2 regions of the Caloranaerobacter sp. TR13 genome follow, and region 2 is predicted to be linked to the other one. Evidence: riboswitches for the same ligand, from Rfam matches in the RefSeq annotation. Region 2 holds a riboswitch; the other holds the start of a gene.

Region 1 (16,789 bases), on a different contig from region 2:
AAATAAAGAAATTGACAAGTAAAACGTTATCAATTATAATTTTATTAGAGTAACCGGTTAACCAAAAACGCTTAACAAATTAATCTAGGTGATATTATGGATGAATGGAAAAAGCAAGATATTAATGAATATGAATGTTTAGAGCCTTTTGAAGAACAAAAAGAAACAAAGGGTCCCTTTAGAAAGTTTTTAAGAAGATTTAGTGATGAATATGGTAAGTTTATTTTTGTTAATTTTTTGTTTGTTATTTGTTCTTTACCTATAGTTACTATAGGATTATCTATTACCGGTTTATTTTATGTTATGATGAGATTTGTAGAAGATGAGTATGTAGATGTTTTTTATCATTTTAAAAAAGGGATTGTAGATAACTTCAAGAAAGGTTTGATAGCTGGCATTGTTGTTTTACTGACTATTACTGTTGTTTACTTTCTTTTCTATATAGGTTATTACAATGGGGTAATACTTGATAACTTTATTGGTAAGCTTATTTTAATTATGAGTTTTTTTATATTGTTTACAGGTATAATGGTTCATTTATTTGTTTTTACAATGATTGTAAGATACGATATACCGCTTAGAAGAATTTATAAAAATACATTTGGTATTTTAATGTTGAATATGGCTAAAGGTATTGTAATTACTTCTATACCTTTAATCATATCAATTATTCTATTAATGATACCATATGCCAGTACTTTTTATTTTATTTTATATTTCAGCATTGTATCTTATATAGTTATTAGTAATATTTTAAATATTTTTATACGATATGAATAAAGAAAGGAGTCTCGTAATGTTTAAACTAAGACGTTTAAGTAACAAACCGATACTATCACCGATAAAGGAACATGAATGGGAGAAAGAAGCAGTTTTCAACTGTGCAGTTATATATGAAGATAATAAGTTTCATATGTTTTATAGAGCTTCAAATAATAAGTTTATACTTGATTCTGAAAAACCAGAAGAAGAGAATAAGTTCGTTTCTTCAATAGGATATGCTGTAAGTGACGATGGAATTAATTTCAAAAGATTTGATAATCCTGTATTTGTAGGAGAGACAGAACAAGAAGCCTGGGGCGTAGAAGATCCAAGAATAACCAAAATAGACGATACATACTATATGTTGTATACGGGTTTTGGTGGCAGATCATGGGATGATTTTAAGATTTGCATGGCTTGGTCAAAAGATATGAAAAATTGGACAGGACACAGAGTTGTATTAGATGAGTCAAACAAGGACGCAGCAATATTCCCAGAAAAGATTAATGGCAAATATGTTTTACTGCATAGGAGAGTACCGGATATTTGGATTGCCTATTCTGATGATTTAATAACATGGACAAACCATAAAATAATCATGACTCCTATTAAAAATACATGGGAGTCAAAGAAAATAGGTATTGCAGGACCTCCAATAAAAAGAGAAGATGGTTGGCTTTTAATATACCATGCTGTAGATGACAATCATGTTTATAGACTTGGTGCTGCACTATTGGATTTAAATGACCCTTCTAAAGTTATTGCAAGACAATCTGAGCCAATTTTAGAACCAGAATTAGATTGGGAGGTTAATGGATTAGTTCCAAATGTAGTATTTAGTTGTGGTGCTGTAGAAGCTAATGATAATTATTATGTATATTATGGTGGAGCTGATACTCATATTGGAGTAGCAGCGATTGAGAAAGATAAAGTTAAATTTTAGTTTTAGGAGGCGCGAAATGAAGTTTTATAAAAGATTAGAGCCAAAAACTTGTGAGCAGCTACTTTCAATTTTTAGAGAAAAAAATTATGAAATAAAAGGAGAAAAACTAGAATTTACTGGTGTTGGAAATAAGGATGTATACAACATAACTGCACCATTTGAAGATGATAATGACATGGTTATTGCTGGAAGAGTAGAGGACAGAGATAGCGAGCATTCTCAAGTTGTATTCTTTGTATTTAGAGATGGTAAATGGCAGCCAAGAGAGAATACAAAAATATTTTCTCTACAAGATCCATTTGTTACAAAAATCGGTTCAGAGTTAGTCTTTGGTGGAGTTGAAGTTTTTCCACATCCTACAATAGAGAATGCACTTTGGTATAGAACAGTATTTTATAGAGGTAAAAATATTAATTCCTTAGAAAAATTTGCAGTTGGGCCTGATGGAATGAAAGATATTAGGCTTATTGAGCTTTCAAATGGTAAAATAGGAGTATTTACTAGACCACAAGGAGAAATAGGAGGAAGAGGAAAGATAGGTTTTACAATAATTAATTCTCTTGATGAGCTTAATTCGGAAGTTATTATGAAAGCTAATCTAATTGAAAAGCAATTTATTGATGAAGAATGGGGAGGGGCCAATGAGATTCATTTATTAAATAATGGGCTACTAGGTGTTTTAGGACATATTGCTCGTTTTGATGAAGAAGGTAATAGACATTATTATCCTATGGTTTTTGCATTCAATCCGAACACTAAAGAAGCAACTGAAATGAAAATTTTTGCAACAAGAAGCAATTTTCCAGATGGTCCTGCAAAAAGACCTGATCTAGTAGATGTAGTTTTTAGTGGAGGTATAAGAAGGCTTAAAAATGGAAAAGCAGAATTCTATGCAGGGATAGCAGACGCAGAAGCTCATAAAATTTTAATTCCTGATCCATTTTTAGAATATGAAGAATAAAAAATTTTTATAAATAAAGGAATCCCCCTTTATTGTAAAAGGCACACGTAAGTGTGTCTTTGTTTAATTATTAAGAAAATTTAATATTTTTTAACAAAAAAAGAGGGATATTTGTAATTTTGTAGAATTTATACAAAAAAAGTTCTCTATTTAGTGTGGGGGGTAGTCATTTTGTTTAAAGGGAGTGAAATTAAATATATTAAAGGGGCTTTTTGTGGAATTTTAAATTCAAGCATACTAGATTCTAACAAGGACCCTTTAAAAAATCTGATTTTGGAGGTTATTGAAAATGATGGATGTTTTGTATATGTGTATAATTTCACCGATCAACTTAATATAACGAAGAAAAAGTTTAGAGAATGGGGATTGGCAGTAGATTATCTAGTTAAAAATGGGAAACTTATATTTATCTCTGCTGAAAAAAAATATTTTAAAGATGGACTACTCCTAATAGAAGATATAATAAATTATTATATTAGATTAGTTGACAATTATCGTAAAAAAAATGGATTTAAGCGAATAGTAATACAAGGAGTTAGAGATGATTTCTATAATGAAATAGTTGATTTGGATATTTTATATAGGTTTCATAAAAGGATTAAACAGTTTGCTAAACAGAAGGAAGTAATGGTTATAAAAGAATATTTGATAGATAACTTTATAGAAGAGCGTTTTTATAGACTAGTGCCGCTACATGATACTTTTATTATGAACAACAACGACAATGTAAGTATATTCCAGATAGATAGTGCTAATGATATAGAACTTTTTTATAAATATTTGAGAATTTTATATTTAGATAAAGTTGAATTATATAAAGAGAATAAAAAGCTTGAACTTTTAAATGAACTTATTTTGGATATTTCATATAAACATAACAGTAGACATTTATTAGAATCAGTATTGGAAAAAATTTGTAAAGTAGTAAATGCCGACTTTGGGCTAATCTTTACATATTCAGATATTGAATTTAATTTAGAATATATAATAAAATATAATTTACCTTATGAAATTGATAAATGTATTACCGATGGAGCTTTAAATAAAAATAGACTTCAAGAAAAATTTAGACGAGGAATAAAAGTTTATGATTATAGTCAATTGGGAAGTTGCAATAAGGCTAAATTAATAACTGAACTTGGCATAAAGTCATTTGTTGAGATACCTATAGGTAAAGATGAAAACAACCCTATTGCCTTTCTTATATTAGCTTCTTTTAATTGTAAAAAACATTTCTGTAAGCACATGTCTTTTTTAAAAGCAATTGGCAATACAATATTAGCATTATTAGATAAGCAAAAGCAGATTGAAAGGCATCAAGAGGATTTATTAAGAGCTGAGAAATTCAAGACTTTAGGTGAGCTTGCTGGAGGAATAGCGCATGATTTTAATAATATATTGACTACGATTATAGGCTTATCTCAACTGCTTTTATATCAGGTACAAAACCCAAGTATAAAGAAAAATCTTGAAATAATATATAATTCGGCTCTTGATGGCAAGGCGATAGTTAATAAGATACAGAAAATCACAAGGAAAAAAGTAAGTTCTAACAAGAAGGTAATACTTCTTAATAGTATTGTTGAAACTTCATTAGATATGGCAACACCAAAATGGAATAATACATATGCCGTAAAAGGAATGGAATTTTCTGTAGTAAAAGAACTAAAATCAAATAGTTACATATACTGTGATGCACATGAGATAAGGGAAGTAATTCTTAATATAATACTAAATGCCATAGATTCTATGGAAAATGGAGGGAAGCTAATAGTAAAAACTTATGACAAAGGGGACAAGGCTTATATTCATATTGAGGATACAGGATGTGGAATGCCTAATGAAATTAAAGATAGAATTTTTGAGCCGTTTTTTAGTACAAAAGAGTCTAGAGGAACAGGTTTAGGTTTAAGTATAGCTAAAAATATAATTGATAGCTATAATGGAAGTATAGAAGTAGAGAGCGAAGTTGGAGTAGGAACAAAGTTTATTATTTCATTTAATAAGTATCAGAAAGAAGAAAAACATTCGGATAATGATAATATTTTACCAAAGTTTAATGGGCTAAATGTATTAATTGTAGATGACAAGGCTCATGTAGCATATTCTTTAAAAAAAATGCTTAAGATAATTGGAATAGAATCTGATATAGAAACTAATTGTAGTAATGTTTTAAAGAGGCTATCTAGAAGGGAATATGATATAATGATTTGTGATTTAGCTATGCCGAAGATGAATGGTATTAGGCTTTCTAAACAAATAAAAAGTGTCAAAAAGGATTTGAAAATTATCCTAATGACAGGATGGCCTAATGATTTAGATGGACAAGATTTAAATGAAATAGAATATATAATACATAAGCCTTGTACAATAAAAGAAGTTATTAAAGCTATAAAAAATATAGTTGATGAAAAGAAAAAATTGGAGGGGAAAAAGGATGTTATTAATTCAAAATGGTAGAATTTTGACTATGGCTGGAGAAATAATAGAAAATGGAAGTATTTTGATAGAAAATGGAAAGATTAAGGAAGTAGGTAAAGATATAGTTGTGCCACTAGATGTTGAAATAATTGATGCTAAAGGAAAACTTGTAACTCCAGGATTAATTGATGCACATTGCCATTTAGGATTATGGGAAGATGGCATAGGTTTCGAGGGAGATGACGGCAATGAATGGGTTGATCCAATAACTCCACATTTAAGAGCTATTGATGGTATAAATCCTATGGATAGGACATTTAAAGAGGCATATGAAGGTGGTGTTACATGCGTAGCGACAGGGCCAGGAAGTGCCAATGTAGTTGGAGGACAATTTGCAGCTATAAAGACGTATGGAGATAGAATAGATGATATGATAGTAAAAGAACCTTTAGCTATGAAAATAGCTTTTGGAGAAAATCCTAAGAGGGTTTATCATAGTCAAAAGAAATCTCCGATTACAAGGATGGCAACTGCTGCAAAGCTTAGGGAAACACTTTTTAAAGCTAAAAGGTATGTTGAGAAATTAGAAAAAGCTAAAGAAGATGAGTCAAAAATGCCTGAATTTGATATAAAAATGGAAGCTATGGCAAAGGTAATTAGAAAAGAAATACCGCTTAAGGCTCATGCTCATAGAGCAGATGATATACTAACTGCTATAAGGATAGCTAAGGAATTTGATGTAGATATAACTTTAGACCATTGTACTGAAGGTCATTTAATTGTAGAACATTTAGTAAAAGAGGGTAAGTATGCTATAGTTGGCCCAAGTTTAACTGATAGAAGTAAATTTGAACTTAAGAATTTAACATTTGAAACTCCTGGAATATTACAAAAAGCTGGTGTTAAAGTTGCAATAATGACAGATTCGCCAGTAATACCATTACAGTATTTGCCTCTTTGTGCAGGACTTGCTGTAAAAGCAGGCATGGATGAAATGGAAGCATTTAAAGCTATAACTATAAATGCTGCTGAAATATTAGGAGTAGACGATAGAGTTGGAAGTATTGAAGTGGGTAAAGATGCTGATATCGTAATATTTGATGGTAATCCATTAAAAGATGTTGATTGTAAAGTATATACAACAATAATTGATGGTAAAGTGGTTTATAAAAGATAGGTACTAGGTACTGGGTACTGGGTGCTGGGTACTGGTTTGAATTGAAAATTGAAAAAATAGAGATTAGAGAACAGAGATCAGGGGACAGGGAACAGAGGACAGAAAACTGTAAACTGTTCTCTGGTAACTGGCAACTAATTTTTATTTTCTGACAACTGTGTAGCGCAGAATTAATTCTGCGCTACATAGTATTGTAGAGCACAATTCATTGTGCGAAATTCTTGATTGGCTATTCGTTGTTGGCTTTTCGAATAGTGAAAGACGGTAATTTGCTTCTTGACAAAAATAGAGAATAATGTGATAATAAAGTTAAGAATTAAATATATTTTTTTCTAGTCTTCAGGGCAGGGTGAAATTCCCGACCGGCGGTATAGCCCGCGAGCTGCATTGCAGTTGACCTGGTGAAATTCCAGGGCCGACAGTTAAAGTCTGGATGGGAGAAGATTAGTACAGTTATTGTGTATGTACGCTCCTGAAGATTATCTTCAGGAGCTTTTAATTTGCTAATCCTCCCATAAAAGAACAAAAAATCGATGGAGGGATATCATGTTAACACTAAAAGAAAGACTTAACACTAGAATGCTTACCAAAATATCTGTTTTATCAGTACTTGCATTTCTTATTATGTACATTGAAGTACCTTTATGGTTTACACCAGAGTTCCTAAAGATTGACTTGAGTGATATACCTGCTTTAATAGGAGCCTTTGCATTAGGTCCTATGGCTGGAGTTATAATTGAATTTGTTAAAAATATACTTCATCTTGTAATTAAAGGAACTGTAACTATGGGAGTTGGAGAGTTAGCCAATTTCTTAATAGGAAGTGTGTTAGTTTATACTGCAAGTTATATCTATCATAAAAACAGAACGTTTAAAAATGCGGCTTTGGGTATGATTATAGGTACTATAATGATGACGATTGTAGCTTCTTTATCAAATTATTACTTCTTAATACCGTTTTATGCAAAGTTATTTGGGGCTCCAATAAACGCTTTTGTTGAGATGGGTGCTAAAGTTAATAAATTTGTTGCTGATTATAAAACTTTTATCTTATTTGCAATAGTTCCTTTCAATTTATTAAAAGGAACAGTTGTATCACTTGCTACAATTGTATTGTATAAGAAAATATCACCAATTTTACACAAGTAATTCAAATCGAGGGCATAGCCCTCGGTTTTTTTGGTATTGAAAATGTAAAAATTTTTTTGGCTATTCGTTGTTCTGTTTTTGTTTTTCGATAGTTAATAATTGAAATCCATTACGGAAATATATTTGAATTTATTCTTGATTTGATATGGAAAATAATTTCCTATGGATTATAATAAAATCCTTAAAAATAAATAAAGATTATAATGGAGATTTTATTGAAATCCATAACGAAAATTATATTTAGAAATTATCTTTAAAATTAATAGGAATATAATTTTCTATGGATTATAATAAAAGTATATAGTGATAAAGAAGAATATAAAGGAGAGAGAATAGATGTTATCTAAAAGATTGAATAATATTACTCCGTCATTTACAATTGGTATAAGTAGTAAGGTTCAAAAACTTAGAGAAAAAGGTATAGACATAATTAATTTAAGTATTGGAGAGCCAGATTTTTTTACTCCAGATAAAGCGAAAGAAGAGGCGATTAATGCTATACATAATAATAAAACAAAATATGATTCAGCTTCAGGTCTAAAGGAATTAAAAAAAGTTATTCAAAACAAACTTTGGACTGAAAATGGAATCAGCTATGAAGTTGATGAGATAGTGGTGTCTAGTGGAGCTAAACATTCTATAACTAATTCATTATTAGCTTTGTTAGATAAAGGGGACGAGGTGCTTATACCTAAGCCATATTGGGTAAGTTATCCTGAGATGGTTAAATTAGTAGGAGGAAAGCCTGTATTTGTTGAAACAGACAAATCTAATAATTTCAAGGTTACAGTTAATAAGCTGAAAGAGGTTGTAAGTTCAAGGACAAAGGCGATAATAATCTCGAATCCATCAAATCCAGCTGGAAGTATATATAGAGAAAAAGAGCTGATTCCTATAGTTAAGTTTTGTTTAGAGAACAATATATATATAATTTCAGATGAAATATATGAAAAGATACGTTATATTGACGACTATAAAAGCATTGCTGCTATTTCTAAGGAAGCTAAAGATATAACAATAACTATAAATGGATTTTCTAAATCGGTTTCTATGACTGGATGGAGAGTAGGGTATTCAGCTTCTAATAAAGAAATAGCTAAAGCTATTTCTACTATACAAGGGCATTTAGTTTCGCATCCTTCAACAATATCACAATGGGCAGCAGTTGGAGCACTATCTTATTGTGAAGAAGAAATAAATGAGATGGTTAAGATTTATAAGAGTCGTAGAGATAAGATAGTTTCAATATTAAGTAAAATAAAACCATTATCATTTATTTACCCTGAAGGAGCTTTTTACTTGTTTATTGACATTTCACAATTAAAGCAAAATATGAATTATGACGGAAGTTTTTCGGTTTATTTTGCAGATAGATTGCTTGAAGAAAGTAAGGTAGCTGTTGTACCTGGTATAGCTTTTGGAATAGATGATTATATAAGGATTTCTTATGCATGTAGTATAGATACGTTGACAGAAGGATTAAATAGAATTGCAGAATTCATACATTCTTTATATTGCAGCTAATAGATGAGTTTGTTGGCAAAAATTATTTATGAAAATAACGCTTATGCGAAAGAATTTAGAAAAAACTATAGGCTTAAATTTTTAGAAAATCCTAACGCACCTAATCAAGACGTCCTGTCTTGTAGGATGCTGGCTTAGCGTCCTGCTAAGCCTACGGATTTTCTTAAAAATTTTCACCTGTTTTTTTAAACTAAATTCTTTCAAGCATTCGCTTTTATTTTCATAGATTTTTTAAAATAAGTTTATGTCTGATTCGATAGCTATCAGCAGACAGCTGTTGGTTATTAGCGATATTTATGAATTAGGAAGGATGAAATTATGGTTAATATAAAAACGAACAGTCCTGAAGAAACCTATTCTTTTGGATACAAATTAGGAAAACTTTTAAAGAGTGGCGATATTTTATGCTTAAATGGTGATTTAGGAGCAGGAAAAACAACATTAACACAATCAATAGCTAAAGGACTTGATGTCAAAGATTATGTTACTAGCCCTACTTTTACATTGATTAATGAATATGAGGGGAGATATCCAGTATATCATTTTGATGTATATAGGATAGATGATATAGATGAGATGTATGATTTAGGATTTGAAGAATATATATATTCAGAAGGGGTTACTATTATTGAATGGGCTAGTATAATAGAAGATATACTACCTTTAGAAAGATTGGATATTACTATAAAAAGAGGGAAAGAATTTAACGAAAGAGAAATAATAATAGAAGCTAAAGGGAAACGATATGAAGAAATTGTTAAGGAGTTGATCAAATAGTGAAAATTCTTGCGATAGATACGTCTAGTATTGTTGCAACTTGTGCTATACTTGACGAAGATAAATTGATTGGTGAGTATATATTAAATAATAAAAGAACTCATTCGCAGAAAATAATGCCTATAATAAAAGAAATTTTGGAAAATAGTGAATTGAAACTGGAGGATATAGATGTTTTTGCAGTATCAATTGGACCAGGTTCATTTACAGGTTTAAGAATTGGAGTAGCAACTATAAAGAGTTTAGCTCATGTTTTGAATAAAAAAGTTATTGGTATACCTACTTTAGATGCTCTAGCATTTAATTTACCTTACTCTGATGGTATTATCGTGCCAATGATGGATGCTAGAAGAGATAGAGTATTTACTGGAATTTATAAATGGGAAAATGGCGATCTTTGTGTTATAAAAAAAGCAGATACAATAGAGTTAGATGAATTAATGGATATTTTAAGTGAAAGAGATGAAAGTATTATTGTTAATGGAGATGGTACATTAGTTTACAGACAAAAAATACTTGAGGCTTTAGGAGATAAAGTATTATTTGCACCAAAATCTGCAAATATGGCAAGAGCATCATCAGTTGCAGAATTAGCTCTATCAAGGGCAAAAGAAGGAAGACTAGAAAGCTTTTTTGATTTAGTTCCTGATTATCTTAGAAAGTCCCAAGCTCAGAGAGAGTATGAAGAAAAAATTAAGTGTTGTGGTGAAAAAAATGAGTAAGATCATAATTAGAGATATGACAGAAGAAGATATTGATGAAGTTCTTGATATAGAAAAAAAGTCATTTAAAACGCCATGGTCAAGAGATGCTTTTGTAAAGGAAGTCAATCAGAATAAACTTGCTAAATATATAGTGGCTTCAATTGAGGGTAAAGTAGTAGGTTATGGTGGCGTTTGGATTATTGTTGATGAGGGACACATAACGAATATAGCTGTTCATCCTAATTTTAGAGGATTAGGAATAGGAAATTTATTAGTAGAAGGTCTTATTGGAACTTGCAGAGAAAGAGGAATAAATAGAATGACTTTAGAGGTTAGAAAATCAAATAATATAGCTAAGTCTCTATATAAAAAATATGGTTTTAAAGAGTATGGCATAAGACCAGGTTATTATTCTGATACAAAAGAAGATGCAATAATAATGTGGAAAGAGATGTGATTTTTATCGCATCTCAAATTTTTTTAATTCATCGTAAATAATATAACTTTTATTACATTAAATTCAATGTTTTGGCAGGAAATTGAAGAAGTTTGTAGAAATAGAATAAGATTAGTACTTAAAATGAGAGCGATAAACATATTTAAATAGACTGGGGGTTTTTATATGGCAAAGAGAAAAAAGATTTTAGTAATTTCTCTATTAGTGATTTTAGGAATAGTAATGATAGGGGTAGGAGCATATAAAGCAGCAAAAAAGGAAGATAAAAAAGGAGCTTTTGTAAAAGTGGTTGAAGTATCTAAAGAGGATATATCTTCAACAATAATTTCAGATGGTACTATAAAATCTAAAAATCAGAGAAATGTAGTAACAACACTTCCATATACAATAAAAGAAATATTAGTTAAGGAAGGAGATAGAGTATCTAAAGGTCAAATACTAGCAAAGTTAGATACAGAGGATATTGAATTTAGGATAAGGACTGCAGAAATCAATTTGGAAATTGAAAAGCAGGTTTTAAAGGATATGCTTGAGGCAAAAGATACTTTTCAACTCGAGAAGAATTTAGAAAATGCAAAATTAAATTATGAAAATGCTCAAAAGAAATATCAAAATTCTGTTAAATTATATAATGCAGGGGCGATAAGCAAAGTACAATTAGATGCTGATGAGTCAGCACTAACTGCAGCTAAGATTAGTTTCGAATTAGCTCAGAAACAGTTAGAAGATGCAAACAAGACTAAAAATGTAGAAAATCAAAGAAAGAGAGTTGAACTGCAGCAGTTAAATTTAAATAACCAAAAAGAAGCTCTTAGTAAATGTATAATAAAAAGTCCAATTGATGGAGTCATTGTTTATTCAAGTGCTAAGCTTGGTATACCAGCCAATACAGCTTCACCTTTATTTGTTATTGATGATGTAAGCGATTTAGAAATTGAAGTAAATATCAGTGAATACGATGTAAATGATATAAAATTAGGGCAAAAAGTTAAAATAACTGGAGAAGCGTTTAAAAATCAGGAATATAAAGGAAAAGTTTCGTATATAGCACCTATAGCAACTGAAATGAATACAGGAAGAGGTATTGAAACAAATGTAAAAATAAAGGTTGATATATTAAATCCTAATGAAAAGATAAAACCAGGGTTTTCAGCAGATGTTTCTATTAATACTGCAAACAAAAAAGATGCTTTAGTAGTTCCATACGAAGCTTTGTATCATAAGAAAGATGGAAGTGTAGTTGTATTTAAAGTAGAAGAAGGTAAAGCAGTAGAAATACCAGTTTTGATAGGTGTTGAAGGCGACTTAAAAGTAGAAATAATTTCTAAAGATTTAAAAGAAGGAGACCAAGTCATACTAAATCCTAGTGAAAAGATAAAGGATGGAATGGATGTTAATATACTGAAAGGTGATAAGAAATGATTAAATTAGAGGGCTTGACTAAGATCTATAAAATGGGAGATATTTCTGTTACTGCATTAAAAGACGTTAATCTTAGTATTGAAAAAGAGGAATTTGTAGCTATTATGGGTCCGTCAGGTTCTGGAAAATCGACTTTGATGAATATAATTGGATGTTTAGATAAGCCAACAAAAGGCAAATATGCATTAGATGGAGTAAGTATTCAAGGCTTGAATGACGATGAACTGGCAGCGATAAGAAACAAGAAGATAGGTTTTGTATTTCAAGCATTTAATTTACTACCGAGAACAACTGCATTAAGAAATGTTGAACTTCCAATGATGTATGCAGGAGTCCCAGCTAAAGAAAGAAGAAAGAGAGCCATAGAGTTATTAGAAAAGGTTGGACTTGGAGATAGAATAGATCATAAACCTAATGAATTATCTGGAGGACAAAGACAGAGAGTTGCTATAGCTAGAGCTTTGGTTAACAATCCAGCAATAATATTGGCTGATGAGCCGACAGGTAACCTAGATACGAAATCTGGAGAAGAAATCATGGATATTTTTAAAAATCTCAATGAGGAAGGAGTAACAATAATTATTGTTACTCATGAAGCAGATATAGCTCAGAAGGCTAAAAGAGTTGTTACATTCAGGGACGGAGTGGTTATAGAAGATAGGAAGCTTAAATAAGCTTTTCTAATATGAGGATAGGAGAAGAGGTGATAATATGAATTTTTTAGAAAGCGTGAAAGTTGCACTTTCTAGCCTCTGGGCTAATAAAATGCGGTCATTTTTAACAATGCTGGGAATAATAATAGGCATTGCATCTGTAATTGCTATTGTATCCTTAGGGCAAGGTAGTCAAGCAAAAATTGGGAGTGAATTTGAAAAATTTGGTGCAAATAGGGTTATATTCTGGATGAATTGGAGTGCAAATCCAAGGTATAGAGATCGCTTTGATGATGGTGATATTGAAGATATTAAAAGAGTATTTAAAGATGATATAAAGGCGATATCTCCCAATTTTAATATTAATGGCAAGGCAAATAAAGGTAGAGAGACAGCTTCAGTTACATTATATGGAGTAAATGAAGACTACAACAAAATTGAGAGCATAGATATTGTTGATGGAAGATTTTTACTAACATCAGATATAAAAGGAAAAAGAAGTGTTGGAGTAATAGACAAAGAACTTGCAATGAAAATTTTTAAAAGAACTGATGTAATAGGAGAGAAAATTCTTGTAGATACTGGGTATTCGAAAATTTCATTTACAATAGTTGGGATATATGAATCTCAAGCATCTTCATTTGAGAAGTTAGCTGAAAGATTTGGTCAAGAAATACCTACAAATATATATTTGCCTGTTACATATATGAAAAAATTAGGTTATGGTGATAGGTACTGGGCTATTGAAGTAAATATGGCAGATAGCAGCAAAATTGAGAAAGTTTCTAAGGATATAATAAAGCTTGTAGAAAGGCGTCATAGAAATTCCGGTAATAATTATTACAGGAGCCAGAGTGCAAAACAACAAATGCAGATTATGGACAATGTTTTAGGGATTTTGTCAAAAGTTGTTGGAGCAATTGCAGCAATATCTTTATTAGTTGGTGGAATTGGTGTAATGAATATAATGCTTGTATCTGTAACAGAGAGAACCAGGGAAATAGGTATAAGAAAAGCAATAGGAGCTAGACGAAAGGATATTTTAATGCAGTTTTTAGTTGAAGCTATGATAATATCAGGTATAGGTGGTTTAATAGGAACGATTTTAGGTTTAATTATTGCAAATGTTATTGCTGTTTCAATGGGATTACCACCAACAGTATCAATAGTTACTGTTTTAATAGCGGTATTGTTTTCTGCTGGTGTTGGGATATTTTTTGGAATATACCCAGCTAATAAGGCTGCAAAACTTGACCCAATAGAAGCATTAAGATATGAATAAGATATTTGAATGAATTTGGTAATAATTTTTAGCTTTTCGCTTTCTAAATTGACGAATAGCGAATGGCGAATGACTAATGACTATAATTAAAAAGGAGTGGGATTATGACTGAAAATTTAAATCAAAATAATAACGAAATTCTAAATGAGAATTTTAATGAAACTAGGCCATTTACTTGGTTAGAAAGGCTAAAGTATGTATTTACTGATCCTGTTAAACTATTTGATAATTTAAGAGAGTATCCTAAAGTTTTATTTCCAATATTGTTAGTTGGTATTGGAATGATGTTATTAATATTATTAAGATTAGGTAGTTATAGAGAATTTTTAAGTAGTAAGATGATGGAACAGTTAGCAAAACAGGGTACTGAAATGCCAAATTTAGAAAGTCTAGTTAATACACAGGTATATGTATCTATAATTGTAATAGCTGTTACTCCTATGGTTGTTTGGGTGTTTAAGAGCTTTTTAACTAATGGGCTTGCATCTGTTTTTGGAGGAAATGGAAAATTTAAAGATGCTTTTTCAGTTATTTCACATGCTTTTATACCTGTATTATTAGGTCAGGTTATTATAACTATCATTTCTTTAATAATAGGGAAATTTGATGTACTTATTAATTTTGCAGTACTATTGCCAGAATCAATGACTGGTGGTTTACTATACAGCATATTATCTCAAATTGATATATTTATAATTTGGTATCAAATATTAGCTATTATAGGTATTTCTCAAGTATATGGAATATCAAGAAAAAAATCTGCTTTAGCGGTATTATTACCTTGGATAACTTGGATTTTAATAGTTGGAGGGTTATCTACTGTAAAAGCTGCAATGTAATATTAAACCGTCACAACCTATAAAATGAATAATAATAATATTTATTTGAAACAATAAATGCAAAAGATAAGAGGAGGGTGACGGATGGCCAGCAGAGAACAATTAAAAATGGTAGCTAAAAACTGTAGTCAATATAGACCCAAAGGAGCTTCTATGATAAGCTCTACAGCAGTAACTGACGATAGAAATAAAAGTTGCGTAAATTGTGAGCATTTTACAGAAGATAATAAATGTGATATTAATTTAGTGGATGAAATACTTTCGAATATGGATGTAAAACTAGATTAACTAGATTAAGGGCACCGTATGGTGCCCCAAATTATTTTAAGTTTTTCTCTTCGTTTTTTGAAGATAACGGTATTATAAAAGTTGCCAGTTGCCAGGGTACAGAGGGCAGGATAAACAGAGTTACCAGAGAACAGTTTACAGTTTTCTGTCCCCTGTCCCCTGTCCTCTGTTCCCTGCTTTCTATTCTCTGTCCCCTGACCTCTATTTTTTCAATTTTCAATTTAAACTAGTACCCAGCACCCAGTACCAAGTATCCAGTACCCGGCACCCAGCACCCAGTACCCAAAACCACCCAGTACCCAACCCCCCCTAGTATCTCTTCAAATGTTAGGTTATAATATACCATATATGAAAAGAAGGAGTGGTGAAATTTGGAGAGCATGAGAGATATTATAACTTTAGCCATAGAAACTTCATGTGATGAGACATCTGTCGCTATTGTAAAGAATGGTAGAGAAGTATTATCTAACATTATTTCCTCTCAAATAGAGATACATAAAAAATTTGGTGGAGTTGTTCCAGAGGTTGCTTCAAGAAAGCACATTGAAAATATTAATATAATTATTCAAGAGGCTTTAGATAAAGCTAATGTTACATTCGATGATATAGATAATATAGGGGTTACATATGGTCCAGGACTAGTTGGAGCTTTGTTAGTTGGGGTATCTACAGCTAAAGCCATAGCTTTTGGGAAAAATATACCTTTAGTAGGAGTAAATCATATAGAAGGACATATATGTGCTAATTTTATAGAAGATAAAGAACTAAAGCCTCCATTTATTTGTTTAGTTGTATCAGGAGGACATACACACTTAGTTTTAGTTAAAGATTATGGCGAATATGAAGTAATTGGTAAAACGAGAGATGATGCAGCCGGAGAAGCTTTTGATAAAGTTGCAAGAGCATTAGGGCTTGGATATCCAGGAGGTCCTATTATAGATAAATTGGCTGCAATAGGTAATAAAAATGCTATTGATTTTCCTAGAGTATATTTAGATGATGGGAGTTTTGATTTTAGCTTTAGTGGATTGAAATCTGCTGTGTTAAATTATTTAAACAACTCTAAACAAAAGGGTATAGAAATAGTGGTAGAAGATGTAGCAGCTAGTTTTCAGCAATCAGTTATAGAAGTATTAGTAGAAAAGACGATAAGAGCAGCTAAGGATAAAGGAGTTAATGTAGTTACTTTAGCTGGTGGTGTAGCAGCAAATGAGGGATTAAGAAATCTTATAAGTAAAAGATGTAATGAAGAGAGGTTAGAATTAAGATATCCATCAAAAAAATTATGTACAGATAATGCAGCGATGATAGGATGTGCTGCATATTATGATTATTTAAAAGGGTATAGGGCTAATTTGAACTTAAATGCAGTACCTAATCTTAAACTTGGAGACAAAAAATATTAAGTTATGTATATATATTTATGTTAA
Region 2 (16,789 bases):
ATATCACGAAGTTAGAATGATAATGCAACAGATTGATTTAAAAGATATTATACAAATTGAAGAGTGTAGTAATGATGTAATTATAGAAACAAATGAAACGATGCTTCCTACCGATTCAACCAATCTTGCATATAAAGCTTGGGATATTTTATCCAAAAGATTCAATATTAATAGAGGAATTAAAATAAAGATAGAAAAGAATATACCTATAGCTGCTGGCTTAGCAGGAGGCAGTGCAGATGCAGCAGCTGTATTGAAAGGTCTAAATGAATTATGGAATTTAAACCTTAAAGAAAAGGATTTAATGGATATAGGACTAGAAATTGGTGCAGATGTTCCTTACTGTATCATGGGAGGAACAGCCTTAGCTGAAGGGATAGGCGAAAAATTAACTAAATTAAAGAGTTTTAAAAATAAACTTGTTCTCATAGCAAAACCTTCAATACAAGTTTCTACGGCATATGTATATAAAAATTTAAAAATTCGAGATGTAAAAGAACATCCTGATATAGATAATTTGATAAAAAATATTGAACTAGATAATGTAAATTTTGTAGCTAAAAATATGATTAATGTGCTAGAAATGGTAACCATTAGTAAATATCCTATTATACAAAAAATAAAAGATTATATGATAAAGTGCAATGCTTTAGGCAGTTTGATGAGTGGTAGTGGACCTACTGTATTTGGTATATTTGATAATATTGATGATATTACCAAATGTAAAGAAGAACTTAAAACATGGATTGATAGGGTGCATATAGTTAGAACTATCTAGGGGGGATATTTTTTTGAATAAGGATTTAGATAAGCTTAGATTACATGATTATAAGCCTCTTAGAGAAATTGTATTTGAATCTTTAAGAGAGGCGATAATAGATGGAAAATTAAAACCTGGTGAAAGGTTAATGGAGGTGCAATTAGCAGAAAAGTTGGGGGTAAGCAGGACTCCTGTAAGAGAAGCAATAAGAAAGTTAGAACTTGAAGGATTAGTTATTATGATTCCTAGAAAGGGTGCTTATGTTGCAGATGTATCTATAAAGGATATTTTAGAAGTTTTGGAGATAAGAGCTTCTCTTGAAGGGTTGGCAGCTCAATTGGCATCACAAAGAATAACAGAGGACGAACTTGAATCTTTAAGAGTAAAAGCTAAAGAATTTGATGATTGTATAAAAAACAAAGACATAAAATGTATTATTCAAAAAGATGTAGAATTTCATGACATTATCTTTAAAGCTACTAGAAATGAGAAACTTATAGCAATTGCAGAAAGCTTAAGAGAGCAGGTACAAAGATTCAGGATTATATATATGACAGAATATAATGGATCAACTAAGTTATCTGAAGAGCATAGTAAAATAATTGAGGCAATAAGCAAAAGAAAACCGAAGGAAGCAAAATATTACGCAGAAATTCATATAGAAAATGCTGAAGAGTATATTATTAAAATGACTAAATCTAAAATAAAAAAGAGGACAAGTGGGGTCGAGTAGGGGATGATTAACAGTATAATATTGGCTGGAAAGTCAGAAAAAAAATTAAAAGGAAAGTATACAAAAGCACTTGTAAATATTAATGGAAAGCCTATGATTTCGTATGTAATTAAAGCATTAAAAGAATCTGGAGTAGTAGATAAAATAGTTGTAATTGGGGATAGAGATGAAATTAACAAAGAAGCACTTGAAGATGTGGAATTTGTAATTCAAGATAGAGGTTCAATAATAGATAATGTAATAGCCGGAGTAGACTATTTTAAAGAAGACTCTATGATATTAATATCTACTTGTGATATTCCGCTTTTGACAGGTGAAGCTGTATATGATTTTGTAAAAAAATCATTAGAGTCAAAGGCAGATGTTTGTTATCCAATAATTGAAAAAAGTGTTTGCCTTGAAAAATATCCAGAAGCAATTAGAACTTATGCTAAGCTTAAAGATGGCTATTTTACTGGTGGAAATTTGATATTAATAAATCCAAAAGTTCTGGATAGATGCATAGTAAAGGCAAAACAAATGATAGAGTACAGAAAAAATCCTGTAAAAATGAGTAAAGTACTAGGGTTTACTTTCTTATTAAAACTTGTTATTGGTAGGCTTACTATTGAGAGTGCAGAAAAAAGAGTATCTAAAATCTTAAGATTGAAGCCAAAGGCAATAATAACACCATATCCTGAAATTGGGAATGATGTGGACAAACTTGAAGATTTAAATATGGCTGAAAAATATTTGAGTTAAACTGAGGGTCTATATCCTCAGTTTTAGATTCAATATAAAGTATATTATATAATGTAATTTTGTCAGCAGTTTATACTTCGGGCATATGCCCGAAGTATTGTAGTTTATGATTTTACAATTCTTTTAAAAGGTTTGCCATTTCAATAGCAGTTAAGGCAGCTTCATAGCCTTTGTTACCAGCTTTCGTTCCAGATCTTTCAATAGCCTGTTCAATAGTATCTGTAGTTAAAACGCCAAATATCACAGGTATTTCAGTATCTAAAGATACCTTTGCTATGCCTTTTGAAACCTCACTTGCTACATAGTCAAAATGAGGTGTAGCTCCCCTTATTACTGCTCCTAGGCAGATTACTGCATCATATTTTTTAGATTTAGCCATTTTTTTAGCTATCAGGGGAATTTCAAAGGAACCAGGAACCCAGGTTACTTCAATATCTTCTTCATTTACTCCATGTCTTTTTAGTCCGTCTAAAGCACCGGAAAGAAGTTTGCTACTTATAAATTCGTTGAACCTACCCACTATAATTCCAAACTTTAAACCTTGAGCAATCAATTTACCTTCATAGATTTTCATATTATTCTTCCTCCTTTAGAAATTCTAACATGTGTCCCATTTTTTTCTTTTTAGTTTTTAAATAATACTCATTTTTTTCATTACAGCCTACTTCAATAGGTATTCTTTCAACTATTTTAAGGCCATAGCCTGATAAACCTGAAAGCTTTTTCGGATTGTTTGTCATGAGTTTTATATTTTTAATTCCTAAATCTACAAGTATCTGTGCTCCGATTCCATAATCTCTCAAGTCTTCAGGAAATCCTAAAGCGAGATTGGCTTCTACTGTATCCATACCTTTATCTTGGAGAGCATATGCCTTTAACTTATTTATTAAACCTATGCCTCTCCCTTCTTGACGTAAGTATAATAAAACGCCTTTACCTTCCTCATTAATATACTTCAATGCAGCTTGCAGTTGTTCTCCGCAGTCACATCTCATTGATCCAAAGGTATCACCTGTAAGGCATTCAGAATGGACCCTTACAAGTACAGGTTCATCTCCAGCTATATTACCTTTTACTAAAGCCACATGATGTTCGTCGTTTAATTTATTCTGATATCCAATTATTTTGAATTCTCCATATTTTGTGGGCATATTAGCCTCTGCAACTTTTTCTATTAAGACTTCATTTTTTCTTCTATAGGATATCAAATCTGCTATAGTAATTATTTTGAGATTATGTTTTTTTGCAAATTTCATAAGTTGCGGAAGTCTTGCCATGGTACCGTCATCATTCATAATTTCACAAATTACACCTGCTGGGTATAAATTAGCGAGCCTGGCTAGATCTACTGCAGCTTCCGTATGTCCAGCTCTTTTTAAAACCCCGCCTTGCCTTGCTTCAAGAGGGAATACATGGCCTGGTCTTTTAAAATCTTGAGGTTTAGCATTTTTATCTAAAACTTTCTTTATAGTAAGAGCTCTTTCGAAAGCTGAAATACCTGTTTTAGTTTCTTTAGCATCTATTGATATCGTAAAGGCAGTCGAATGTGAGTCAGTATTTTCGCTGACCATTTGGGGTATATCAAGTGCTTTAAGTCTTTCAGAAATTATAGGCATGCAGATAAGTCCTCTTCCGAATTTAGTCATGAAGTTAACTGCTTCAGGTGTAATCTTTTCTGCTGCCATTACAAGGTCGCCTTCGTTTTCTCTGTCTTCATCATCTACTACGATAATCATTTTACCCTGTTTTATATCTACTATAGCTTCTTCTATAGTATTAAATTTAAACAAATTTATCACCTCTTTTATATAAATCCATGCTTTTTTAGGAATTCCACATCTATACCTTTATCATCTTTTGTTTCGTTGTTATAAACTAGGAGTTTTTCAACATATTTGCCTATCATATCACATTCTAGATTGACTTCGTCACCTAAAGATTTTTCTATAAGTGTTGTGACTTCTTTAGTATGGGGGATTATGGACACTTTAAATGTTTTGTTATCAATGTAGGCTACTGTTAAGCTGATGCCGTCAATAGCAATAGAGCCTTTGAAGATGATATATTTCAACAATTCTTCAGGAGGTTTTATAGTAACCCATATTGCATTGTCTTCTTTGTCAAATGACAGTATTTTACCTGTTCCATCGATATGACCGCTTACTAAATGTCCTCCCAGCCTATCGCTTAATCTCAATGCTCTTTCGAGATTAACCTTACTACCTGGCGCTAAATTTTTTAAATTACTTTTCCTAATAGTTTCAGGCATGACGTCTACGCTGAATGTATTATCGGTAAAATCTGTAACCGTTAAACATACTCCGTTTGTGCTAATACTGTCTCCAATTTTTATGTCTTCCAATACTTTCTTTGCTTTTATAACTATTTTTACAGATTTAGTTCCCTTTAAAATCGATTTAACTATACCTACTTCTTCAACAAGACCAGTGAACAAGTTAATTACCTCCTTTGTTTCGTACATATCCTTCTATCATAATATCTTCATCTAACTTATGAATTGTGATATTATCTATGCAAAAAGAGTCTTTTATAAATGGAACACCATCTCCATCAACAGGAGTTTTGGACAGATGACCTCCGATTATTTTAGGTGCTATAAAGAAGTTTATTTTATCAACTATATTGGATTTTAAAGCGGAATAATTGAGAGTTCCTCCGCCTTCTAGAAGAACGCTGTCTATACCCATTTCACCTAACTTTTTCATAAGATAATTTAAGTCTACTTTGCCGTTTATAGTTGGTGCCGTTAAGACTTCTACTCCCAGGTCTTTAAGTTTTTTGATTTTGTTCTTATCAGCCAAAATCGTAGTAGCTACTATAGTTTTTGCATTAGTTATACCTTTAACTACTTTTGAATCTAAAGGTATTTTGCATCTGCTGTCTACAATAACTCTTACAGGATTTTTTCCTTTAAAATTCTTTAACCTTACTGTAAGTTGAGGGTCATCAACTATGACTGTATTTATTCCTACCATTATGGCACTGTATCTATGCCTTAATTTATGAACGTACTGCCTAGAAGTTTTACCAGTGATCCATTTAGAATCAGAAAACTTTGTAGCTATCTTTCCATCTAGAGTCATTGCAGTTTTCATGAGGCAGAAAGGAACTTTGGTTGTAATATATTTTATAAAGATTTCATTGAGTTTTTTTGCTTCATCTTCTAATATGCCTATTTCTACTTCAATTCCATTATTCTTAAGTATTTCTACACCTCTACCAGAAACTAAAGGATTAGGATCCAAGGTTGCTATAATAACTTTTTTAATACCGCTGCTTATTATTCTATTGACACATGGGGGAGTTTTCCCAAAATGAGAACAAGGTTCTAAGGTTACATACATGATTGAATCTTCTGGATTTTCAACAACTGAATTTAAAGCTTCAACTTCTGCATGATTTCCGCCAAAGTATTTATGATAACCTTCCCCTATAATATTGTCATTCTTAACAATGATACAGCCTACCATTGGATTAGGGTTTACAAAACCAGCACCTTTTTCTGCCAATTCCAGTGCTCTTTTCATGTATTTTATATTCATTATAAATTACCCCCACATATATAAAATAAAACCCTGAAGTTAAAACTTCAGGGCATAAAATTTCAAAAAGATATAGGACGATACAAACATTTTTCCTTCTCCCATCCAGACTATACTGTCGGCTCTGGAATCTCACCAGATCAACCGCAACTGCGGCTCGCGGGCTGTACCGCCGGTCGGGAATTTCACCCTGCCCTGAAGGAAATAAACATATTCTATTATAATATTTGATTGTTTAAATAAAGCATATCATTATTGGATTTTAAAATCAAGTTTTTATATCAATTTCAAATAATTCCTTTTAATGAAACGTAAGCGAGTAATACTTCATTTTTTGCATAACATTACATATTATTGCAAATATTATATTTAACAAAAAAGTGGAAATCGTAGAGGTGATATTTTGGCTTTAACGAAGTCAGTTATAAATGAATTTAAAGAGCTGTACAGCTTATATATGGCTTTTTTAGTAGTATTTATAGGTTTTTTTACATATTTTGTTGATGGAGTGTATTTAAGAGCTAAGGGAAATATGAAAGAATCATCTTTAGCAAAAATAATAGGAATTATATATATAATTGGAGGTCCATTATTTTATGTTTTAATTAGAATTTTGTGAGGAGGAGCTAGATGCCACTTAAGAAAAGAAATAAAAAAGAAGATTCTAAACAAGAAAATAGCATATCTATATCAAAAGATATAGAGACAAACTTGAAAAAGATAAAAGAGATATTAAAAGATTGTGATGATATAGTTTATAGAGAATTTACAGTTGGAGAAAGACAAAATTTCAAATTTGCAATTGTATATGTAGATGGCCTTACTGACAAAATGCTAGTAAACGATTATGTATTAGAATCTCTTATGCATCAAGCTAGAGGTTTAGAGCCTCATCCTAATAGCATTAAGAGCAACTTATATGAATTAGTAAAAAAAGGAAATATTGCAATTACAGAGATGAAAGAAGTAGAGACTTTAAATGAGGCGATAGATAATATATTAGCAGGTGAAACAATACTTCTTATAAATAGATATCAAAAAATTATAATCGCATCATCTCGTGGATGGCCTGTAAGAGGTCTGACTGAACCTCAGACAGAGACTGTAATAAGAGGACCAAGGGATGGTTTTGTAGAAACGCTTAAAGTCAATACTACATTAGTTAGAAGAAGAATAAGGGACCCTAAACTTAAAATAAAAAATATGCAGATTGGCAGAAGATCTAAAACAGATATAGCTGTGCTTTATATAGAGGATGTAGCTAATAAAGAGCTTATTGAAGAGGTTATAAAGAGACTCAAGACTATTAAAGTAGATGTAATTTTAGAGAGTGGAATTATAGAGCAGTTTATAGAGGACAATTGGGCATCACCTTTTCCACAAATAGAAAATACTGAAAGACCCGATGCCGTAGCAGCAGCTCTATATGAAGGGAGAGTTGCTATACTTGTTGATAATACACCTTTTGCACTCATAGTACCAGTAACTATTAGTACTTTATTACAGTCTTCTGAAGATTATTATGAAAGATGGATTATTACTTCTTTAATTAGAATTTTGAGATATATTGCATCTTTTATGGCTCTGTTATTACCTTCTATTTATATAGCAGTTACAGCTTATCATCCAGGTATGCTTCCTACACAGCTAGCCTTATATTTAGCAGCAACAAGAGAGGGAGTTCCATTCCCTGCTATTATTGAAGCATTTATTATGGAGGTTACTATAGAGCTTCTTAGAGAAGCAGGTATGAGATTGTCAGGACCTATTGGTACTACTATAGGTATAGTTGGAGGTCTAGTAATAGGTCAAGCTGCTGTTGAAGCTGGAATTGTAAGTCCTATGATGGTTATTATAGTTGCATTAACAACTATAGCGTCTTTTGCTATACCCAGCTATAATATTGCAACAGGTTTTCGCTTTGTAAGGTTTGGAATAATGATTTTTTCAGCGATATTAGGGTTGTATGGCATAATGTTAGCTTTAATTATATTAGGCACTCATTTGGTTAGATTAGAAAGCTTTGGAGTACCTTATATGTCACCTTATGTGTCTTTTAGTGCAACATATAATGATTTAAAAGACAGTCTAGTTAGAATGCCTATTCAAACTATGAAAAAAAGACCTAAATTTACTAAGGTCTACGATAAAGACAGAATATTTTCTGACAGCGAAGAATAAGGGGTAAGAAGGTGCATGAATAATGATTAAAGGCAATGATAAGATATCAGCTAATCAAGTAATGTTTATTTTGCTTACGACAATCATTGGAGTAGGAATATTATCACTTCCTAGGAGTGTAGCTGAAAAGGCCAGTACTGACGGATGGATTCTAATAATATTAGGTGGAATTACTGCTTGTATTTTAACTGCAATATCAGTTAAGTTAGTTAATATGTTTACAAATAAAACTGTAGTGGAGTTTGGAAGAGAGTTAATTACAACTCCTATATCTAATACCATTTCAATTATATTATTTATGTATTTTGTTATATTTTCTGCTTTTGAAGTAAGAATTTTTGCAGAAGTTGTTAAAATGTTTCTATTAGATGATACTCCAACAGAAATTATTATAATTTCAATGCTTTTAGTTAGTGCATATTTAGTAAGAGGAGGAATAGAAGGATTAGCTAGGATGGCAGAGTTAATACTGCCTATAGTTGTTATACCAGTATTTTTATTACTATTATCTTTAATTCCAGATTTAGATTTTACTAATCTATTACCAATTTTTAGAACAAATCCGTTAGATATTATTAAATCTGTACATATAACTTTTTTTAGCTTTATGGGCTATGAATTGATATTACTTGTTTCAGCTTATGTCAAAGATACTGAAAATCTTATGAAATTTAATATTTTATCAATAGGAATTGTAACTTTAGTTTATATAGCTTTTTTTGTAGTGGCATTAAGCAGATTTGGAGAAAATGAAACAAAACATTTACTATGGCCAACATTATCTCTTATGAAAACAATAGATTTGCCAGGAGCTTTTATTGAAAACATAGAGGGTATTGTGATGGGGCTTTGGGTTTTATCTGTATTTGCATCTTTATCACCATTTTATTATTCTGCTGCTTTAATTTTGTGCAAATTATTTAGATTAAGAGAGCATAAATACTTTGTATTACCAATACTTCCTTTTATTTATATATTTTCTTTGGTTCCTGATAATATAGCATCAGTTTATGATTCTATGGAAAAGTTTACTAATTACTTAGGAACTTTTGTAGTTGTATTTATACCTACTGGTTACTTGATTGTAGCACTTATCAGGAAAAGGAAGAAGGGAGCTGCCAATAATGGTTAAACTAAAAAAAATAATTATTATTTTTATGTGTATTATATTATTGACAGGATGTTGGGACAAAGTTGAAATAAATGACAGAGCTTTTATTTCAGCAATAGGAGTAGATGTGCATGGAGATGGAGGAGAGCTTGAGAAAAAAGAAAGTGGATATAATAAATTCACCATAACTTTTGTTTTTCCCAATGTTAAGGCAATTAGAAAAGGTGGTGGCGGTGAAAAACCAAGATTTATTTTAAGTAGTATGGGACAAAATATATTTCATGTTTCTAATGCACTGACAACAAGATCTAATAAAACAATGTTTTTTGGACATACTAAGGCAATAATTATTGGAGAAAAAGTTGCTAGGGATAGTGATACATTTAAACAGATATTTGATGAGCTTGAGAGAACTCATGAAATCGGCAGAAAAGTAGGTGTTTTTATATCTCAAGGAGAAGCAAAAGAGGTTATAGAAATAGAGCCAAGTTTAGAGCCAGTTACAGGAACATATCTGACAGGTTTATCTAAAGCAAAAGAAAAGAGCTCTAGATTTACTCCAAAAACTATTGGAGATATCTTACCTAGTTTACATGATTGTAAGTGTGCTTTAATACCAAGAATAGTACCTACTAAAAATGAGATAAAAGTTGCAGGAGCTGCTGTTATTAGAGATTATAGGCTTGTAGGGTGGCTTGGTGAAATAGAAAACAGAAGTGTAATGTTTATAACTGATGAAGTTACTTCTGAAGATATAGATTTAATAAATGATAATGCTATAATATCATACTCTGTTACGGATTCAGTAGCTAAAAAGACTGGCAAGATAGAGAATGGACAAATAGTAGTGAATATAAATGTGAGTATGGAAGGTGTACTACAACAATACAAGCTTAAAACTTCTAAAGATGTTTTAGATGATAAATTATTAAGAAAATTGGAAGGAATGATTGAAAATAAGGTAAAAAATGAAATCGAGGGTACTATAAAAAAAATACAGAAAGAATTTAAGGCAGATGTAATTGGAATTGGAGATTATTTAAGCAAATTTAAGCCAGATATTTGGGATAAAGTTAAAGATGATTGGGATGATGTATTCCCAGAAGTAAATATAAAAGTTAATGTAAAGGCTAAGATAAGAAGAATTGGAATGAATAAGTAATAATGCTTCAAGGTATGTTTAAAAAAGAAAAAAACAGTTAATACTTATAGTAGCTGGATAATTTGCCTAGTACAGGAGGTATTATAAATGGTGCGTTATAAAAAAATATTATCTTTTGCATTAATATTTATATTGCTTATTGTTAGTGGTATATTTTTTTTAAGTGATGTATATAAAAATAGAGAAAGCTATAGAAATAAATTAATACGTTTCCATGTAATAGCTAATAGTGATTCTCCAGAAGACCAGCAATTAAAACTTAAAGTTAGAGATGCAATAATTAATGAAATGAATTCAAAATTTGGAAAAGTATCTTCATTAGATGAAAGCAAAAAAATTATTTTAGACAATTTAGATAAAATTGAGTACATAGCAGAAAAGCAGATTAAAAAATTAGGTAAGAATTATGATGTAAGTGTGCAATTTGGAGAGTATGATTTTCCTACAAAATCATATGGCAACTTCACTTTACCAGCAGGCAAATATCAAGCTGTTAGAGTTGTAATAGGAGAAGGTAAAGGTAAAAATTGGTGGTGCGTTATGTTTCCGCCATTATGCTTTATCGATATTACTCATGGAATCACAAATAACAAAATAAAACAAGAGTTAAAAGGAGTATTAACAGAAGAAGAATATAACATGATAATAAATGCTAATAATGAACGAGAAGTACCTTTGAAACTTAAATTTAAAGTAGTTGAGCTTCTTGAAAAGAGTAAATTAAGACTTGCAAAGATGCTTGTAGGGCTGGGTACTGGGTACTAGGTGCTGGGTACTGGATAGAAAAATTTAAAAATGTAAAGTGTAACAGGGATCACACGGCAGGGAACAGGGCAAAGGGAACAGGGATACTGCGGTCTGGCAACTGGTAACTGATCTCTGGCAACTGATTTCTGTTCTCTGTTCTCTGGCAACTGTTCACTATTGTAATATCAAAGCGACCTTAGGTCGTATTTTTTTTGAATAATTGCCTATATTACTACAGAAAATATTAACACTTAGATAAAAAAGATCTAGAGAGGAGGAAATTAATTGAAAAAATTAGTTTTGCTATTGAGTATATTTACGTTGATATTTTTTTCTGTATATACATCCTATATCGATACAAGTGTTATGTCAGATTATAAAGCTTATGCGATAACTAGAGTTTTATATTGGGGTTCTAGGGGAAGTGACGTAAAACAAGTTCAATCTAGATTACTTAAATGGGGTTATTATACGGGAAGAGTAGATGGTATATATGGTGCTGGAACGTATAGAGCAGTTCGTAGATTTCAAAGAAAAAATGGTCTAAAGGTAGATGGTGTTGTAGGACCTCGAACAGCTGCTGCACTTGGTATTAGTTTTAAGCGTGCTACTAGAGGTGCAGCTAGAAAAGTAACAAGAGATGATAATGTATATCTATTAGCAAGAGCCGTACATGGCGAAGCAAGAGGAGAGCCTTATATAGGCAAAGTGGCAGTTGCTGCAGTAATATTAAATAGGGTTGAACATCCATCTTTTCCAAATACTATAGCGAGTGTTATCTATCAACCTGGAGCTTTTACAGCTGTTAGTGATGGGCAGATAAATTTAACACCAGATAAGGATTCAATACGAGCTGCAAGAGATGCTATGAATGGTTGGGACCCATCATATGGTAGCCTTTATTATTGGAATCCTGCTACAGCTACAAGTAGATGGATATGGTCTAGAAAAGTTATAGTAAAAATTGGTAAACATTGGTTTGGCAAATAGAAATGGAGGTGAAATTATTGAAAAATAGAAGATGGTTTTTACCAGGGATATTAGCTTTGGCTTTTATAGTTGTTCTAGTATGGGGATTCGTTCAATATGAAACAAAGAATGACTATAAGCAGATGTTGAATAACGAATATCAGAGGCTTTTTTATGATATGAAAGACAATGTCGAGAATGTACAAGTAAACTTGTCTAAAGTTCTTTTAGCAGAATCAAAAGATTTAAATATTTTACTTTTATCACAAATTTGGCAGAATGCTTTAACAGCACAAGAAAAACTTTCACAAATGCCTGTAAGTCATAAAGATTTAAGTAAAACAGAAAAATTTCTTAATCAAGCAGCTGATTATTGTTATTCTTTAATACAGGCTTATTTAGACGGAAAGCCAATTACAAGTAAACAAAGACATGCACTATTTGCACTTCAAGATAATGCTAGTTATTTAGCAGATGAATTATCGAACCTACATAATAAGATTATGAAGGGGCGTTTAAATTTTAATTTAGTGAGAAGACGTGAAGATAGACAATTAGATAAGGCAAATGAAAATATTATGGATGCAAGATTAACCAAATTTGAAGAGAAGATTACAAACAATTACCCAGAATTGATATACGATGGACCTTTTTCTGACCAAGTTCTTAATGTAAAACCAAGAGGTTTAGGAGGAAAGGTTGTAAGTGTCAGCGAAGCAAAAGATATAGCAAAAAAATTTATAGGTGTTAAAAAAGTAAGGAAAATAACTAAGTTTGAAGAAGGAAAGAAGAGCAATGCAGCAAATATAAGTGCATATACATTTAGTATATCTCCAGAAAATGCGAGTAAGGAAAGAGCTATTTATATAAGTGTAAGTAAAAAGGGTGGTAAAGTAATATGGATGATGAATCCTAGGCCTGTAGATAGAAAAAAACTTTCTGTTAATGATGCATTAAAATATGCTAAAAAGTTTTTAGAAGAAAAAGGTTATAAGGGCATGGAACCTAACTACTCATTAAAATTTGATGGAGTCGTATTATTTAATTTTGCATATAAAGACAATAATGTTACGGTATATGCAGATAACATAAAAGTAAAGGTAGCATTAGACAATGGAGAGATAGTAGGATTTGATGCAGCTGCATATCTAAAAAGCCATTACGATAGAGATTTACCAAAGCCTAAACTTACAGAAGAGCAAGCGAGAGACAAGGTAAAACTAGATTTTGATATTGAAAATGTAAGACTAGCGTTAATACCAAAGAATGGAATAAAAGAAGTTTTATGCTATGAGTTTAAAGGTAAGTATAAGGGTTCTAACTTCATAGTATATATAAATGCTGAAACAGGTAAAGAAGAAAAAATACTTAAAGTAATAAGAGATGAAAATGGAATTTTGATGATTTAAAATTGAATATTGGAAAAAATAAAAATAATAAAATTTATTATATTACAAAAAATATTAGTAGATGGTATATGCCATCGACTCCAGCCTAGGGAGGAACATCATGGCTAAAAAAGGTTTGATGTCAAGTAAATTAAAAGAGGAAATTTCAAAACAGTTAGGATTATATGATATAGTAAAAAAAGAAGGATGGGGAGCAGTATCTTCAAGGGATTGTGGTAATATAGTGAGGAAGGCTATAGAGATAGCAGAGAAAAATATGGTGCAGGGAGTTTAATCTCCCTGTATTTTCTTTTGATATTTATAGTTTTTAACATATAATATTTATATAGGTACTGGATACTAGGTACTGGGTACTAGGTACTGGGTGCTGGGTACTGGGTACTGGAATTAGTGAATAGAGAATAGAGAATAGAGGACAGAGGACAGGGGACTGGAATACTGGTAACTGTACCCTGGCAGCTGGCAACTTTAAAAAACAGGAGGTAAAATATGGATAACAGGCCTATAGGGGTTTTTGATTCAGGTATAGGAGGACTTACAGTTTTAAAGGAAATTATGGAACAGCTTCCAAATGAAGATATAATATATTTTGGAGACACTGCAAGAATACCTTATGGAACTAGATCTAAAGAAACAGTAATAAAATATTCATTTCAGTGTATAAAATTTCTTTTGAGTAAGAATATAAAGGCTATAGTAATAGCGTGTAATACAGCTAGTGCGATAGCATTAGAATCTGCAAGGGAAAAATTTGATGTACCAATTATTGGAGTGATTGAGCCTGGAGCTAAAGCGGCAATATCTGCAACAAGAAACAATAAAATAGGAGTAATAGGTACTTCCGGTACTATAAATAGTGAAGCTTATCAGACTTTAATTAGAAATATGGATAAATCGAGTGAGGTAATAGGGGTTGCTTGTCCATTATTTGTGCAAATAGTAGAAGAAGGCTGGGAAGATACAGATGTTGCTATGTTAGCAGCTGAGAAATATCTAATGGAATTGAAGGAACATAATATAGATACCTTAGTATTAGGATGTACGCATTATCCAATATTGAGATATACATTAAGCAAGGTTATGGGTAAAGAAGTTTCTTTAGTTAATCCAGCGTTTGAAACAGCCAAGACTGTTAAAGAAATGCTGATTTCAAATGATATGTTAAAGGATTCTACAGATAAACCAAAGTATAAGTTTTATGTTAGTGATGATCCAGAAAAGTTTAGAAGAATAGGTGGCAATTTCTTGAGAAGAGAAATTCAGTCTATAGAGAAGGTCAACATAGAAAATCTTTAGAAAGGTTGGAAAATATGAAGGACGTAGTATTAAAAATAAAAGGGATACAAAAGAATTTAGATGGTGAAGATAACACGATAGAATTGATAACAGAAGGCAAATTCTATAAGAAGAAGGGATCATATTACTTAGTGTATGAGGAAACAGAAATTTCTGGTATGGAAGGGGCTACAACAACTTTAAAAATACAGGATGATAAGGTGCTTATGAAGAGATTTGGAACTAGCAATTCAAAATTAATATTTGAAAAGGGTAAAAAACATAAAACAGCTTATCATACACAATATGGAGATTTTGATATGGAAGTTACGACAAATAAAATTGAAATTGATATTTCAGATTTAGGTAAAGGAAGTATTAAATTATCATATAAACTAGTTATTTCAAATACAGTAGAGAGTAATAATCAATTAACTATAGATATTAGTTAGAGGGGTTGTTATGAAAAAAATAAACGATATAATAGATTCGTTTAAAATTAATATAATTAAAACTTTAAAAGAAGAAAATTTGGATTTTAATATAGATTTTGATGTTACAATTCCTGAAGATCCAAACTTTGGGGACTTATCAACCAATGTATCATTAAAATTAAGTTCATATTTAAAAAAATCTCCTAGAGAAATAGCCGAAATTATTGCAAAAAGACTTGATAAAAGCTTATTGTGTGTAAATAAAATTGAAGTTGCAGGACCAGGTTTTATAAATTTTTATTTAGATGATACTTGGATAATTAAAATTGGCGATATGATACTAAGAAATGGTGTAGATATATTAAAAAAAGATAAGAGCCAAAGTTATTTATTACATCTAATATTAGATGATCTATCAAATCAAAATGACATTAATAGAGCTAGGATTTATGCATATGCACTTTTGAATATTCTAAGATTAAAAGGCAATACAGTTCACCTAATCAATACAATCAAAAATGATAGATTAATAGATTTGGGAACTTTTAACCATATAATTAATATATTTCCTTATGGACATTTGAAAAATTTATGTTATAATACTAAAGGTGAAATTATTGAGGTTGGTAATATCTCACTACAAAATGGGAAAAAGAGGTTTAATGAAAACATTAAAGGTTTAATAGGTGAAAAGAGATTTAGTTTTTGGGCGCTGTCTAAAACTACCAAGAGAAATATAAGTATTCCTCTAGATTTAGCTGTTATTAACACTATAGATAACCCTTATTTTTTTGTTAGCTATGTTTATGAAAGAGCTAATAATATAAATTCTATATTAGAAAGAGAAGGTTATAGGATAGATAATAATTTAAAAGATATGTCTTTTAACTTGGTTGAAGGAAAAAAATTAATATTTCAGATCTTAGATTTAGAAAAGGTAATGGAAGAAGCTATAAGGTTTAAAGAACCATATAAGCTTTTTAGTTACCTTTATAATTTTTGTAGTGATTTCTATGAATACAACAATAAACTCTTTATTAGACAGTTTGAGAGAAATGAGATTTTAGGTAATATGTATATACTCAATGTTATAAAAGTTTTTGTTTCTGAAATATTAAATGTTTTAACAGTTAAGGTATTTGATATGTAAGGAGGTAGAAAGAAAATGTCAAAATTTAAAATAAAGGAAATAGCCTTATCATTAGCTACAGGAATGCTAGTAGGTGTTGTATTTAAGGTTTTAAAATTCCCTTTACCTGCTCCACCTAATATACCTGCATTTATGGGTATATTTGGAGTTTGGTTAGGTGCAACTTTAGTAAAAAATTAGAGAAAGGTAAGTGGTAGTATGGATATAATGTTAATTATAAAAGCTACATTAGCAGGAACAGTTTTAGGTGCTATCTTTAAGAAGTTTAAATTACCTCTTCCTGCACCACCAGTTTTAGCTGGAGTTATAGGTGTGTTAGGGGTAGTATTTGGTGGAATGATAGCAGACAAAATATTCTAATTGTAGTATAATGATTAATGTAAAATAATAATACTTATTAGGCACTCATAGAGTGCCTAATATTTGGCACTTAAAGCCGAAAATTCGGCGGTGGGGGGGAGATTAGGTGAGAAAGCTTTTTTTTAGAGAAAACATTTTTGAAATACTAGATTATCTAGATGAGGGCATTCATATTATAGATAGTAGAGGCAATA

The links. Region 2 has a riboswitch for FMN ahead of ribD (bifunctional diaminohydroxyphosphoribosylaminopyrimidine deaminase/5-amino-6-(5-phosphoribosylamino)uracil reductase RibD). Riboswitches for the same ligand answer to the same signal wherever they lie in the genome.
Region 1: another riboswitch for FMN. It lies ahead of TR13x_RS07740 (ECF transporter S component); the one in region 2 lies ahead of ribD (bifunctional diaminohydroxyphosphoribosylaminopyrimidine deaminase/5-amino-6-(5-phosphoribosylamino)uracil reductase RibD).

Annotation. Positions count from the first base shown of each region.
Region 1 covers NZ_JXLL01000010.1:21,608-38,396, forward strand. The annotation lists gene TR13x_RS07710 (substrate-binding domain-containing protein) at 1-6, shown strand, start outside; gene TR13x_RS07715 (YesL family protein) at 97-780, shown strand; gene TR13x_RS07720 (glycosidase) at 797-1,705, shown strand; gene TR13x_RS07725 (DUF1861 family protein) at 1,722-2,666, shown strand; gene TR13x_RS07730 (ATP-binding protein) at 2,838-5,126, shown strand; gene TR13x_RS07735 (amidohydrolase) at 5,104-6,264, shown strand; FMN riboswitch at 6,596-6,713, shown strand; gene TR13x_RS07740 (ECF transporter S component) at 6,811-7,413, shown strand; gene TR13x_RS07745 (pyridoxal phosphate-dependent aminotransferase) at 7,750-8,937, shown strand; gene tsaE (tRNA (adenosine(37)-N6)-threonylcarbamoyltransferase complex ATPase subunit type 1 TsaE) at 9,256-9,714, shown strand; gene tsaB (tRNA (adenosine(37)-N6)-threonylcarbamoyltransferase complex dimerization subunit type 1 TsaB) at 9,714-10,436, shown strand; gene rimI (ribosomal protein S18-alanine N-acetyltransferase) at 10,429-10,875, shown strand; gene TR13x_RS07765 (efflux RND transporter periplasmic adaptor subunit) at 11,041-12,297, shown strand; gene TR13x_RS07770 (ABC transporter ATP-binding protein) at 12,294-12,971, shown strand; gene TR13x_RS07775 (ABC transporter permease) at 13,009-14,232, shown strand; gene TR13x_RS07780 (Yip1 family protein) at 14,337-15,071, shown strand; gene TR13x_RS07785 (hypothetical protein) at 15,156-15,359, shown strand; gene tsaD (tRNA (adenosine(37)-N6)-threonylcarbamoyltransferase complex transferase subunit TsaD) at 15,740-16,765, shown strand.
Region 2 covers NZ_JXLL01000003.1:164,821-181,609, reverse strand. The annotation lists gene ispE (4-(cytidine 5'-diphospho)-2-C-methyl-D-erythritol kinase) at 1-778, shown strand, start outside; gene TR13x_RS05160 (GntR family transcriptional regulator) at 792-1,493, shown strand; gene TR13x_RS05155 (nucleotidyltransferase family protein) at 1,497-2,234, shown strand; gene ribE (6,7-dimethyl-8-ribityllumazine synthase) at 2,347-2,808, opposite strand; gene TR13x_RS05145 (bifunctional 3,4-dihydroxy-2-butanone-4-phosphate synthase/GTP cyclohydrolase II) at 2,810-4,024, opposite strand; gene TR13x_RS05140 (riboflavin synthase) at 4,039-4,689, opposite strand; gene ribD (bifunctional diaminohydroxyphosphoribosylaminopyrimidine deaminase/5-amino-6-(5-phosphoribosylamino)uracil reductase RibD) at 4,691-5,797, opposite strand; FMN riboswitch at 5,887-6,004, opposite strand; gene TR13x_RS05130 (CLC_0170 family protein) at 6,201-6,416, shown strand; gene TR13x_RS05125 (spore germination protein) at 6,428-7,978, shown strand; gene TR13x_RS05120 (endospore germination permease) at 8,001-9,110, shown strand; gene TR13x_RS05115 (Ger(x)C family spore germination protein) at 9,103-10,251, shown strand; gene spoIIR (stage II sporulation protein R) at 10,339-11,016, shown strand; gene sleB (spore cortex-lytic enzyme) at 11,284-11,988, shown strand; gene ypeB (germination protein YpeB) at 12,006-13,376, shown strand; gene TR13x_RS10925 (small, acid-soluble spore protein, alpha/beta type) at 13,477-13,650, shown strand; gene murI (glutamate racemase) at 13,866-14,672, shown strand; gene TR13x_RS05090 (DUF1934 domain-containing protein) at 14,687-15,103, shown strand; gene TR13x_RS05085 (DALR anticodon-binding domain-containing protein) at 15,114-16,235, shown strand; gene TR13x_RS10920 (XapX domain-containing protein) at 16,251-16,415, shown strand; gene TR13x_RS05080 (DUF1427 family protein) at 16,434-16,595, shown strand; gene TR13x_RS05075 (sigma-54-dependent Fis family transcriptional regulator) at 16,702-16,789, shown strand, end outside.